4 regions of the Brevibacillus sp. BC25 genome follow, and region 3 is predicted to be linked to each of the others. Evidence: riboswitches for the same ligand, from Rfam matches in the RefSeq annotation. Region 3 holds a riboswitch; each other region holds the start of a gene.
The links. Region 3 has a riboswitch for S-adenosylmethionine ahead of PMI05_RS15495 (aminotransferase class I/II-fold pyridoxal phosphate-dependent enzyme). Riboswitches for the same ligand answer to the same signal wherever they lie in the genome.

Region 1 (3,065 bases), on a different contig from region 3:
ACCGTGGATAATTGCAACGCACGCTGCAGGGCTTGCTCCAGATCAGAGAGGATATCGTCGATCGATTCTGTGCCGACGGAGAGGCGAATAAGTCCCGGAGTCACTCCGGCTGCTGCCTGCTCTTCTTCTGTCATCTGCTGATGTGTTGTGCTAGCTGGATGAATGATGAGTGACTTGGAGTCCCCGACATTTGCGAGATGGGAGAACAGCTTCACTGACTCGATCAATGTTTTTCCTGCCTCAACGCCACCGCGAATTCCAAAGGTCAGGATCGCGCCAGTACCTTTTGGCAAATATTTTTGTGCCAATTCATGCTGGGAGTCTGACTCCAGCCCCGGATAACTCACCCACTCTACGGCAGAGTGGTTGGCGAGGAATTTGGCTACTGCCAAGGCGTTTTGGCTATGCCGCTCGATGCGCAGATGCAGTGTTTCTAATCCTTGTAGGAACAAGAAGGAGTTGATTGGGGCAACAGCCGCTCCGATATCGCGCTGGAGCTGGACGCGCGCTTTGATAATATAAGCGAGTGGACCGACTGCCTCTGTATAGACGACGCCATGGTAGCTTGGATCTGGTGTAGTCAGACCTGGGAATTTTCCGTTACTCCAGTCGAATTTTCCAGAGTCTACGATGATACCGCCAATTGCTGTTCCGTGGCCGCCGATGAATTTGGTGGTGGAGTGCACGACAATATCGGCCCCGTGCTCAAAAGGACGGCACAAAATCGGGGTCGCGAAGGTGTTGTCCACGATCAAAGGCACGCCATTTTCGTGGGCAATATTGGCGATCGCCTCGATATCAGCGATATCAATGCGCGGATTGCCGATCGTCTCGCAGAACACGGCTTTTGTCTTTTCATTGATATAGGTACGGAAATTTTCCGGATTGGATTGATCAGCAAAATGAACCTTGATACCGAGGCGGGGAAGAGTGTGGGCGAACAGGTTGTAGGTACCGCCGTAGAGGCTGCTGGAAGCGACGATCTCGTCTCCTGCATGCGCAATATTTAAGATGGCGAATGTAATGGCAGCTTGCCCGGATGCGGTCGCGAGTGCACCAACACCACCTTCGAGCAGGGCAACACGCTTTTCAAATACATCCTGCGTCGGATTCATGATGCGCGTATAGATGTTCCCAAACTCTTTTAAGCCAAACAGGTTGGCTGCATGCTCCGTATCACGGAAAACGTAGGAGGTCGTCTGATAGATCGGAACAGCACGTGAGCCTGTTACAGGGTCAACCTCCTGTCCACCGTGTACCGCAAGTGTTTCTGGCTTCCATTGTTGTTGATCGGACATGTCCATCTCTCCTTTTACTATGGGAAATCGGCTAATAAAAAACGGAGCATTCTCCTGAGAAGAAGAAGGCTCCGATCATGCACGGGCTTGTGTTCATCTCTCAGAATCACTGGATTCTGCAGGAATTGGCACCATGCAGCTAGTCTGCTGGTTGCCGGGTTTCGTAGGGCCTGTCCCTCCACCGCTCTTGATGAGAAAAGTTGTTGTCGTAATTGTATGAAAATATCCCCTCGCTGTCAACGCATAATAGTAAGTTATCAGGGAGGTTTTTATGTATATATAGATGGAAGGTGTTCACTCATGCCATTAATTTGTAACGCTTTTGCCTCAAGCTGTTCACATCCCGTGTGGCTACTGTCGCAGCGAAATAGGAGATAATGGTAGAAAATAGGGAGCATGGATGTATGGTGAAGCCAAGTGCTCTTCGCGTTAGAAAAGTAAAAAAGCGTATGATATCATGGAGGTGGTTACAACTGATCTGATCGTACATATAGGAGGATAAATAGCGATGAGCCATGGAGTAAAGGAAATGACACCACAAGAGCTGTTGGAAAAGCTGGAAGCCAAAGAGGAGCTGCAAGTCATTGATGTTCGTGAAGTCGATGAGTGGAATGCAGGTCATATCAAAGAGGCAAAGCTGATCCCACTCGGCTTTTTGCCGCACCGTATCGATGAACTGGATAAGAACATTCCGATTGTGATGGTTTGCCGTAGTGGTGCCAGAAGCAATACAGCTACAGAGTATTTGAGTGCACAAGGGTATGACGTGGCGAATATGGTTGGCGGCATGCTCGCATGGCCAGGTGAAGTGGAACAGTAAGAAGTGATAGAAACAGTGTGAATGCCTCCCGTGTGTAATCAGGAGGCATCTCGCATGGGACAAGCAGGGAGGAAGCAACCCGTGAGTGAAGGAACACAATTGCAGCATGAATCTGCGATGAAAAAACATTGGTTTCCTGTGTTAGCTGGCATTATCCTTTTGGCTATCGTCGGAGTATTTGGTTATAAGTATATGACAGAAGAGAAGATCGAAGTGTTGAAGCCCATCGCGGATTTCACCTTGGACAACAGTGCCGGAACAACCTATACATTTAATGAAAGTGCTGGCAAAGTACGACTGGTGGAGTTTATGTTTACCAAGTGTCCGGATATTTGTCCAGCGACTACGTACAACATGGCCAAGCTGCAAGATCAGTTGAAGGAAAAGGGACTGTTCGGAGACAAAGTAGAGTTTATCTCCATTTCCTTTGACCCTGATAACGATACGCCGGAAGTCTTGCAGGAGTACGCAGCCAAGTTCAAGGCAGATCAGAGCGGCTGGAAGTTCCTGCGCGGGGACGCTCAGGCTGTAGAGAAAGTGACGAAGGATTTTGGTCTGATGGTCATGAAGCAGCCAGATGGTTCTTATGCCCATACGGCTCGCATGTTCCTTGTGGATGGAGATGGAAACATGCGCCGCGCGTACGGGATGGCAGCTGACATGGACATGGAAATCATGATGAAAGAGATGGAACAGCTCGCTGACTAGTGAGTCTCCTCATAGGAGATGTTTACGACTTCTTCTGTCTGATTCACGAATTCAATATAAACGAGTAACGCCCACCTGCGATTGCCTTCTTGAAGCAAGAGCTTAAACGTCTCTTCCGACGTGGTGGGCGTTTTTTGTTTTCGTCCGACATGTAGGTAGTCCACAATTTGAGCGTTTGGATATCGCTTCATCGTTTCCTGCATCGCGAGCCTGCCCCATTTTGCATAGGGAGGCTGGGC
Region 2 (3,065 bases), on a different contig from region 3:
CCGAATATCATGTTGTATTTGTGGTCTTCTGCCCGGGGGCTCAAGCGCTTGTTCGGATTCAACCTGCGTCATTCGTTGTATTGGATTATGCCCGTGATTTATGTAGCTTCCTTGTCGCTGCTATCCAGGCAGGAGATGAGCAGGATGACGAATATATTCTCGCAAATAACCGTGTACATGATTTACGTGTACCCCTATTTTTTGTACTTCATGGTCTTGCTGAAACAGCGAAAGCAACGGGCGAAACCAACCAGCAAAGGAGAGAGTGCCTGATGCTGTCTGATCGAAAACATTGGATGCGATTATCCAATCGGCTTCTTGCGGTGTGGTGTTCAGGTTTCCTCATCTTAGCAGGCTGTACAGATCGGCAAATTTTTGATGAGACAGGACTTGCCACGGCTGTCGGCTATGATCTGTTAAAGGATGGAAATATTCGTGGGACAGCGATCATGCCCTCCATTAATCCAGAGGCGAAAGAAAAGATACAGCTTTTCTCAGCTACCGGTGAAACCAGCAAAGGTATTCGGGATCGGATTAATTTACAATCAGATAAAAAAGTATTGGGTGGGCAAATTCGTGTCACACTCTACAGTGAAAACTTGGCAAAACGTGGACTTGGCAGTATCGTTGACACGTTGTATCGGGATTCCTCTATTTCCAGCAGGGTTTATCTTTGCCTATTTGAAGGCGAAACATATGATATGTTAACGTATCCCTACTCGGAAGAAGGAAATATCGGAATCTATTTATACCGTATGATTGAGCAAAATATTGAAGGGGAAAAAATTCCTTCTTCCACCATGCATGAGTTTTTTCGAGCTTATTATGACAAAGGAATCGACCCGATCATGCCGTACATTGCAAGAAAGGGAAATGAGCTGCAAATCAAGGGTATCGCATTATTTCGAGGGGATCGTTATGTAGGGTGGATCACACCAAAGGAAGCCTTTTTAATCAAGCTCATGCATGGGAAATTCAGCATTGGCAGCTACGATACTTCTGTTCCTGCTCATATTTTTGGTGAGGAGCCAAAGAGCCACGGAAGTAAAAAAGACCGCGTGCAGCTTGTCTTTGACACCATTTCCAGCACATCTAAAATTGACCTGACCCAAGTGTCCCCCCCGGTATTTGATATTCATATCCGATTCCATGCGCGGATTTTGGAATTAACCCTTCCGCTGAAGCTAGAGAATGCAAAGCTGATGAAAATCATGGAGAATGCACTGGAAAAAGAGATCGAAAAAGAATTGCAGAAAGTTGTCAGTAAATTGCAGGGCTTCGATGTCGATCCCGCTGGATTCGGGATGGTGTATCGTGCAAATAGAAGAGGAATGGTAAACATGACGCAGGCCGAGTTGAGAAAAGTCTTCAAGGAAGCAAGGTTTCGCTTTCATGTAAAATCAACCATCATCCGCAACGGCGTCATGGATTAAAAAACTTTTCCTGCTATTACTATTGACGTTATATTTTCAAAAAGGATATAATCCGTTTTGTATCATCAAGAAATAGAAAAAACGAACATAATATACGTAGATATCTTTCTTATCAAGAGAGGCGGAGGGACAGGCCCTATGAAGCCCGGCAGCCGGTTCATTTTCGAATGAACGTCGCGGTGCCAATTCCTACAAGGTTGTATTGATCTTGTATAGATGAGAAGGGTGGATGCGAACGTATACATTGCGTTGCAGCCCCTTTTTCGTTTATTGAAAAAGGGGTTTTCTGATTTTATTTAGATTGTGGTCGGGAGGTGGATGCGTTGATCCAACTGCGTCATTTGCATAAAAGCTATCAAGTACAAGGTAAAACCATCCCAGCATTAACGGGGATCGACCTTTCCATAGAGCAAGGAGAAATATACGGGATTATCGGACACTCTGGTGCAGGGAAAAGTACGTTGATCCGGTGCATCAATTTGCTGGAGCGCCCAACTTCAGGGGAAGTTATTGTGGACGGTGTCGATTTGACAAAGCTGGCTGAAGGGAAGCTGCAAGAAAAGCGCCGCTCAATCGGCATGATTTTTCAGCACTTCAACTTGCTGTCTTCTTCGACAGTCGGCGAAAATGTCGCTTTTCCACTCAAGCTGGCCAAGCGTCCGAAGGCAGAGATTGATAAGAAAGTAAACGAGCTGCTGAAGCTGGTTGGCTTGGAGGCACATAAGGACAAATATCCGTCTCAGCTGTCTGGCGGACAGAAGCAGCGTGTCGGAATCGCCCGGGCGCTCGCGAATGATCCAAAAGTGCTGCTCTGTGACGAAGCTACATCGGCTCTCGATCCGCAGACGACGAACTCCATTCTGGCACTGCTTTTGGATATCAACCGCAAGCTGGGCTTGACCATTGTGCTGATTACCCACGAGATGCACGTCATTCGCTCCATTTGTGATCGTGTCGGCGTGATTGATGGAGGAAAGATCGTCGAGTCGGGTAACGTACTGGACGTATTCCTTCGTCCGAAGCATCCAACGACACAAGAATTCGTGGAACAAGTGGCGGATTCTACAGAACTGCGCGAAGCAGTTGAGCACGAAAAGGCTTCGGGGATCCGTACCATTGCTCGTGTCACCTTCCTCGGAGAAAAAACGTACCAGCCGATCCTGTTCCAAACGATGCAAGAGACCGGCACGGTGTTCAGCATTTTACAGGGAACGATCTCTCGCATGAAGGATACGCCGTATGGTCAGTTGGTGATTGAGCTGGAAGGCGATGTTGCACAGAATCAAAAGACCATTGAGACGCTGCGCCAACGTGGCTTGGAAGTAGAGGTGATATAAATGGACTGGACATTCGAGAATGTGGATTGGGCTGAAATCGGCGTAGGTACGATGGACACGCTCACGATGCTCGGCTTTTCCACCCTGTTTACCGTCCTGATTGGTTTGCCGTTGGGAATCATTCTGTTTTTGACTTCACGCGGACAGCTTCTGCAAAACCGCACTTTTTATACGATCGCATCATTCGTTGTCAACGTATTACGTTCGGTACCGTTTATCATTTTGATGATCTTGCTGATTCCTGTGACGAAAATGATCGTAGGAACTTCACTCGGCGTACTTGGTGCCATTCCGC
Region 3 (3,065 bases):
AAATCGGAACCGACGACGCACCTGTGAACGGGTCAATGCAAGTTGAACCGTGGAGGATCTTGGTTGCAAAATTCATCGTACACTCCCCCCTACGACCAAACTAGCATTCAATGCCTGAAACAAATCGGCTACGACATCATCTGGATGCTCGATGCCAACCGACAGTCGCAACAATCGATCACAAACACCGACATGCTCTCTTACTTCTTGCGGGATATCGGCGTGAGTCTGCGTCGCCGGATACGTACACAATGACTCGACACCACCCAGACTTTCTGCAAAGGACACGATTTGCAGATTTTGCAGGAACAATCCCACCTGCTCTGCATCACATACGCGGAACGATACCATCCCACTATGCCCAGTCGCTTGATTCACCTGTATCTCATGTCCCGGATGCTCTGGCAGACCTGGATAAAATACCTCCGCTACTGCCGGATGCTCACGCAGCTTTTCCGCGACAATCAAGGCATTGGATTGATGGCGCTCCATCCGCAATGCCAATGTTTTCATCCCGCGAACGAGAAGCCAACAATCTTGCGGTCCGAGTACAGCACCGATTGAATTGTGCAAAAACCGGATTTTTTCCGACAACTCTTCCCCTTTTGTTACGATGAGTCCAGCCAGCACATCGTTATGTCCTGCCAAATACTTGGTTGCACTATGTAAGACGATATCTGCACCAAGCTCTAGTGGGCGTTGACAATACGGGGTTAAGAATGTGTTGTCTACAATCGTCAGGAGCCCGTGCTGTTTCGCCAATCGTGTTACTACTCGAATATCGGTAATCTGCATGAGCGGATTGGTTGGCGTCTCGACGAAGATGGCCTTTGTATCCGGGCGAATCGCATCTTTGAGTGCACGAATGTCACGTAAATCCACGTACGAAAACGTCAGACCGTAACGAGAGAGCACTTGCTCGAACAATCGATAGGTTCCCCCGTACAGATCGAGTGAAACGATCAGATGATCCCCTTGGGAAAACAAACCCATGACGGTATGAACAGCAGCCATTCCGGAGGCGCAAGCAAATCCTGCATCTCCTGATTCCGCTTCAGCGATGGTCTCCTCCAAAATGGTGCGAGTAGGATTAGCTGTGCGTGTATAATCATATCCAGTGCTCTGGCCCAAGGCAGGATGGCGATAAGCCGTTGCATAGTAAACAGGAAAGCTCACCGCCCCTGTATTTTCGTCTCTGCCTACGCCCGCCTGAATCAATTTTGTTTCCAATTTCATGTCTATTTCTCTCCCTCCAATAATGTACGAGGGCATCAAAAAAGCCCCCTTTCCTCTGAAAGAAGGCTTTGTTTACGTCACCGTAAGCAAATCCTTCTCATCTTTCAGAGTTTGATAACTCTGCAGGAATTAGCACCATTATCTCCCTGATAAAATACAGGTGATTGGTTGCCGGGCATCATCGGGCCAGTCCCTCCGCCGCTCTGGATAAGAAGATTGCTATTCAATTTGATTGACCCTAATACTAAAGGATCGGCAGGATTCTTGTCAACAATTTATTTCCACCCGTTAATTTGCATCTTTCAAAGCGGTCATAACTTGATTGTCCAGCTTCGCTGCCGCGTTTTTGTCATACGTCTTTTCATATTGTGGTTCTACGGAAATACGGGAACCGTAAAACATAATATCACGAACAGCCTCAATCTTGATTTCTGCCATGGCCAGCTTGAGCGGAACACCTTCCAGTCGGTCTGTTTTGACGACAGCACGACCATTAATGGCGAAAGACGAGCCGGCACCGATCAAATGCAGGACAACTTGTGGTTCCTTCGCAATATTAGCCAAAATACGTGAGCGATTATCCACGGCAAAACGAATCGTATCGGCGCTGACAGCATACGTCCAGGACAAGGAGCTGAGCGATGGTGCCCCTGACTCATGGTCTACTGTGCCCAAGGTAACAAAACGCTCCTTTTGCAAGAGCTTGAATAAATCTTCGGAAAGAGATTGGGAAACAGTTTCAGCCATTTTAAAGCCTCCTAACAAACGTTTTGTACGTTCATTTTACCCTTCGCTTAGCTGATAGGCAAACGTTTCCTCTCCACCTTGATTCTGGTTGTCTTTTTCCCTAGACTGGTAGGTAACAATACCGAATGATGGAAGGGGATGGACAGCTTGTCGCCTACAGACCGCCTTATGCAGCAAATTGACCAAGTACTTGAAGAGCTTCAGGAAGTTCGGAAGGTAAATGAGCGGATGCATAAAATTGCGATGTTCCTGGAAGATATTCGACTAGCAGATGTGATCCAAAATTACACAGCCCCGCGCAAGCTGCTCTGGATTAATTTCCTCGCAGGTCTTGCCCGGGGTCTGGGATTGACAATTGGTACTGCTATCGTTTTGGCTTTCCTCGGCTCCCTCTTGACGCAATTTCTTTCGATCCCCATTCTGGGGGATTACATCAGACAATTGGTGGAGTACGTCGAGACTTACAAGCAGCGGCCTTAACGATAGAGACTAGTCTCTGTCGTCGTCACGATCGTCATCGTCGTCATGATCATCATCGTGGTCATCATTCCATTCCTTACCGTGCTTTTTCCAATAGCCATACGCGTTGCCGTTGGGATGCTTATCTTTTTGCTTCCCTTTTTCTTTTTTCTTTTTGTCATCATCATCGTCTTCATCGTCATCTGTTGGCTTCACAGGCTCGACAATGACTTTTGTGCTTAATGCAACGTCAGCTTTCTTAACCAGCTTATCGTCTTCATACAATGCGAATTGAATCGATTTGGCGCTAAAGGAACGATCCTTGTAAGACAACGTCAAAGAAAACTCACCTTTGTCATTCGGTTCAATTTCTTTTTTCTTCCCGTCAGGAGCGATCACAAACAATTCTGTATCGTCCTTTTTATTCCAGCCGCTTACTGTCCCCTTCACCTGAATGGATTTGGCGGCAGGATTGTTTACAGCAGTCGCCTTGATGGCATATACGGACGCTTGATCCTTGTCAGGAGCGTTAACGATTTCTACCTGAACGGATTCAGAATCAATCTTCTTGCCATCCTCGTAAACCTCAATCAAGGCTTTTTGATCTTTTGCTGCTTGTACAT
Region 4 (3,065 bases), on a different contig from region 3:
TACCGACAATGACAGCCTCTACTTTCCCTTGGGACATAACCATCGCCGCCATGTTGTCGCAGATGAGCGTCACATCAATCCCTGCTTGCTGCAATTCGAATGCAGTAAGACGAGCGCCTTGCAGGACAGGACGGGTTTCGTCTGCGTACACCTTCAGATTCCAACCGCGTTCCTTTGCCAAATAAAATGGAGCGGTAGCCGTACCGTAAGCTGCTGTAGCCAATGCCCCTGGATTACAGTGTGTGAGAATTCCCATACCGTCATGCAACAGAGTGAGCAAATGCTCTCCGATGGTCCGGCATACTTCAGCATCTTCCTTTTGAATCGTCAGTGCTTCATCGAGCACTGCTGCCTTCAATTCGGCAATCGAAGCTCCGCTTTCTTTTTCAACACGAGCTTTGATTCGATCCAACGCCCAGAACAGATTCACGGCTGTCGGACGGGAAGAGCCCAGGTAGTCTGCTTGCTGGTTCAGTTCCTGCCAAAACTCGTCGTAGTTACTCGCTTCACTGCCACGAATGCCCAGGTAAAGCCCGTAAGCTGCTGCCATGCCAATCGCCGGTGCGCCACGCACTTCCAAGCGACGGATGGAACCCCATACTTGCTCGGAGGTAGTTAAGTTCAAATAGATCGTTTCTACTGGCAGACGCGTCTGGTCAAGCAAGACCAATGCGTTATTCTCCCACTTAACAGGTGCCAATTGAGTGCTGGTTGTCATACTGTTGTAGCCTCCTGATAGTAACGTTCGGTCACAGTGCGTACGATGTCCGTGATATCTGTCGATTCGTCTATGCCGCCGCGACCGAGAATCAGTGCTTCTCCAATCGAGAGAGCCAGACGCTCTGCTTCTGCGCGAGTCTGGTCGTCTTCAATGGCATTCAGGTCCGCTACGCCCGCCAAGCCGATGACACGGCGCAAGATTTTGCATCCGGCATAGCCTGCTGTATCCTGAATCAAGCGCTTCACGTAGCTTTGCCACAGTCCCTCGACATGAGCGCTGCGCTCTTTGGCGTGCTTGTGCCAGAGCTGAACGAATTGCGAAACGAATTCATTCCAGACATCCTCGACCGTTTCCAGTAAGTATTCGCGGTACGCTTCCCGTTCTCCTTGATCTTTTTGCAAACCGTGCTGTCCTGCGTAGTTGAGCAGCAGATTGGCAATAATCGCCCCGATGTCAAAACCGATTGGGCCGTAGTAAGCGAATTCTGGATCGATTGCTTTCAGGCTGTTTTCTGTGATGAAAATACTTCCGGTATGCAAGTCACCATGCAGCAGCGCTTCTGAGCGCGTAAGGAAATCGTATTTCAGCTTGGCGATTTCCAGCTTCAGCGGCCTGTTGTTCCAGATCGCCTCGACTTCCCTGCGAATCAACGGGTTGAAGTCGTTGGTAGGCGCATTTTCATACGGATCGGTAAAGACGAGGTCTTCTGTGATTTTGCATAATTCTGGATTTATGAATGTTCCGACTAGCGCTTTTTTATCGTACGGATGCGCGCCCAGATCGGATGTGAAGAACAAGGTTTGCGCGAGAAAACGACCAATTTGCTTCGCGAATAGCGGGTACCGCTTTCCTTCGATCAGACCTTTGCGCATGATGATGTGGTCCCCGACGTTTTCCATGACAGTCAACGCAAGCTCCCCGTCGAAATGATACACCTGCGGCACCAGGTCTGGAACGTATTTGTGCTGAATGCGGAGTGCCTCGCTCTCGATGCGAGCCCGATCAATCGTAAGCGGCCAAGATTCTCCCACGACGCGGGCAAAAGGCAGTGCTTGCTTGACAATGACGCTCTTACCGGATGCTGGCTCCTGAATGTCAAAAACCAGATTGAGGTTGCCATCCCCGATTTCGCGACTGGTCAGCTCTGCTCCTTCGCTAAAAAGACCCGGTATTCCTTTTACGTACTCCACTGCTTCCTGTTCAGTCAATGCGCGATATGCCATGATTCCAAAACTCCCCTCTGCGTATTTTTCCTCTATCTCTACTTGTTTTGTTTGTGTCATGAGAGCAAAAAAAGACCTCTTTTCCCGAAGAAAAGAGGTCGCTGTCGTCACGTGTAAGAACCGTGTTGATGTCCCCCTTATCTTCCAGACCACTTTTGTTTCTGCAGGAATTAGCACCGTGCATGTCGCCTGTCAATCAGTCGCTTCCTCGCGTCTGAATGGCGTCATGTCGGTTGCCGGGTATCATCGGGCCAGTCCCTCCACCTTCTCTGGATAAGGTATCCAAAACGTATTCGGTTTTTGATTTAGTTTGAATCATACAACCAACGCTTCCACGATGTCAACACCCTTTTGTGCAAAAATTCGCACCTTGCTTTTAGTAGCTGTGTTGTGTTCCCGATGCCGCAGGTCGCTCCCAATTCCACCAGTCTACTTTGCCTAAAAACGCTGCTGTTATCGACTTTTCGGCCTTGAGCTTCAGTAGTTCTTTTGTAGGTCCGGTCAGGACAGCGCCGTAGATTCGCACTCCGTTTTGTTGCATGTAGTTGTATCGTTCTGCTATCTGAGGGTCGCTACCAAATACCAAGGCTTTGCCAATATCGCGAGTCAGACCTTCTTGCTCAGATAAGTACTTCATTTCGTTCAGATAGGTCGCCATTCTTCTTGCCCCTTCCCCATTTACCCGGATGGGCGCACCTCCGTAATCGAGTTCTCTCTGAGCAAATCCCCATACGTCCCCTGCACCAAGTAACAGATTGGGTACATCACTCTCTGCTTGCTTGAGCTCCACCCCTGTATCTACCGCAAACCAAACTGTATCTTGTCCTGAAGAGGTAACATGGCGGGAAATCAGTGCATAATACTCCTCGTACGTCAGAAAGTGGTCAAAAGATATTGCAAGCTGCGAAACAGTTCCCTCAGGCAGCTTCTCCATAGTCGTCCAGGCAGGTGAAGTGAGAGACATGGTATCCTCCGTTTCCCCCTCTGTCGGATAACGGAAAAACAGCTTTTGCTCCCTGACCCCGTTCGTCCATTGCGGCTTCGCATTCACGTTCCATAGCACATTCGTACTCTCAAAACGGCCCGCGTTCTTTTCTTCTCCCCCAACCCGCTCGCGTAGT

Region 1: linked by a shared signal. The riboswitch ahead of PMI05_RS10980 (homocysteine synthase) and the one ahead of PMI05_RS15495 (aminotransferase class I/II-fold pyridoxal phosphate-dependent enzyme) in region 3 are both predicted to bind S-adenosylmethionine.
Region 2: linked by a shared signal. The riboswitch ahead of PMI05_RS10905 (methionine ABC transporter ATP-binding protein) and the one ahead of PMI05_RS15495 (aminotransferase class I/II-fold pyridoxal phosphate-dependent enzyme) in region 3 are both predicted to bind S-adenosylmethionine.
Region 4: linked by a shared signal. The riboswitch ahead of mtnK (S-methyl-5-thioribose kinase) and the one ahead of PMI05_RS15495 (aminotransferase class I/II-fold pyridoxal phosphate-dependent enzyme) in region 3 are both predicted to bind S-adenosylmethionine.

What each region holds. Positions count from the first base shown of each region.
Region 1 covers NZ_AKIX01000038.1:72,399-75,463, reverse strand. The annotation lists gene PMI05_RS10980 (homocysteine synthase) at 1-1,298, opposite strand, end outside; SAM riboswitch class I at 1,389-1,495, opposite strand; gene PMI05_RS10975 (rhodanese-like domain-containing protein) at 1,807-2,118, shown strand; gene PMI05_RS10970 (SCO family protein) at 2,200-2,826, shown strand; gene PMI05_RS10965 (YqzG/YhdC family protein) at 2,823-3,065, opposite strand, start outside.
Region 2 covers NZ_AKIX01000038.1:58,412-61,476, reverse strand. The annotation lists gene PMI05_RS10915 (GerAB/ArcD/ProY family transporter) at 1-273, shown strand, start outside; gene PMI05_RS10910 (Ger(x)C family spore germination protein) at 273-1,433, shown strand; SAM riboswitch class I at 1,540-1,656, shown strand; gene PMI05_RS10905 (methionine ABC transporter ATP-binding protein) at 1,757-2,770, shown strand; gene PMI05_RS10900 (methionine ABC transporter permease) at 2,771-3,065, shown strand, end outside.
Region 3 covers NZ_AKIX01000052.1:38,774-41,838, reverse strand. The annotation lists gene PMI05_RS15500 (PLP-dependent aspartate aminotransferase family protein) at 1-76, opposite strand, end outside; gene PMI05_RS15495 (aminotransferase class I/II-fold pyridoxal phosphate-dependent enzyme) at 73-1,236, opposite strand; SAM riboswitch class I at 1,331-1,450, opposite strand; gene PMI05_RS15490 (pyridoxamine 5'-phosphate oxidase family protein) at 1,525-1,983, opposite strand; gene PMI05_RS15485 (DUF5665 domain-containing protein) at 2,122-2,463, shown strand; gene PMI05_RS15480 (hypothetical protein) at 2,473-3,065, opposite strand, start outside.
Region 4 covers NZ_AKIX01000088.1:20,383-23,447, reverse strand. The annotation lists gene mtnA (S-methyl-5-thioribose-1-phosphate isomerase) at 1-718, opposite strand, end outside; gene mtnK (S-methyl-5-thioribose kinase) at 715-1,944, opposite strand; SAM riboswitch class I at 2,079-2,224, opposite strand; gene PMI05_RS21640 (anti-sigma factor) at 2,321-3,065, opposite strand, start outside.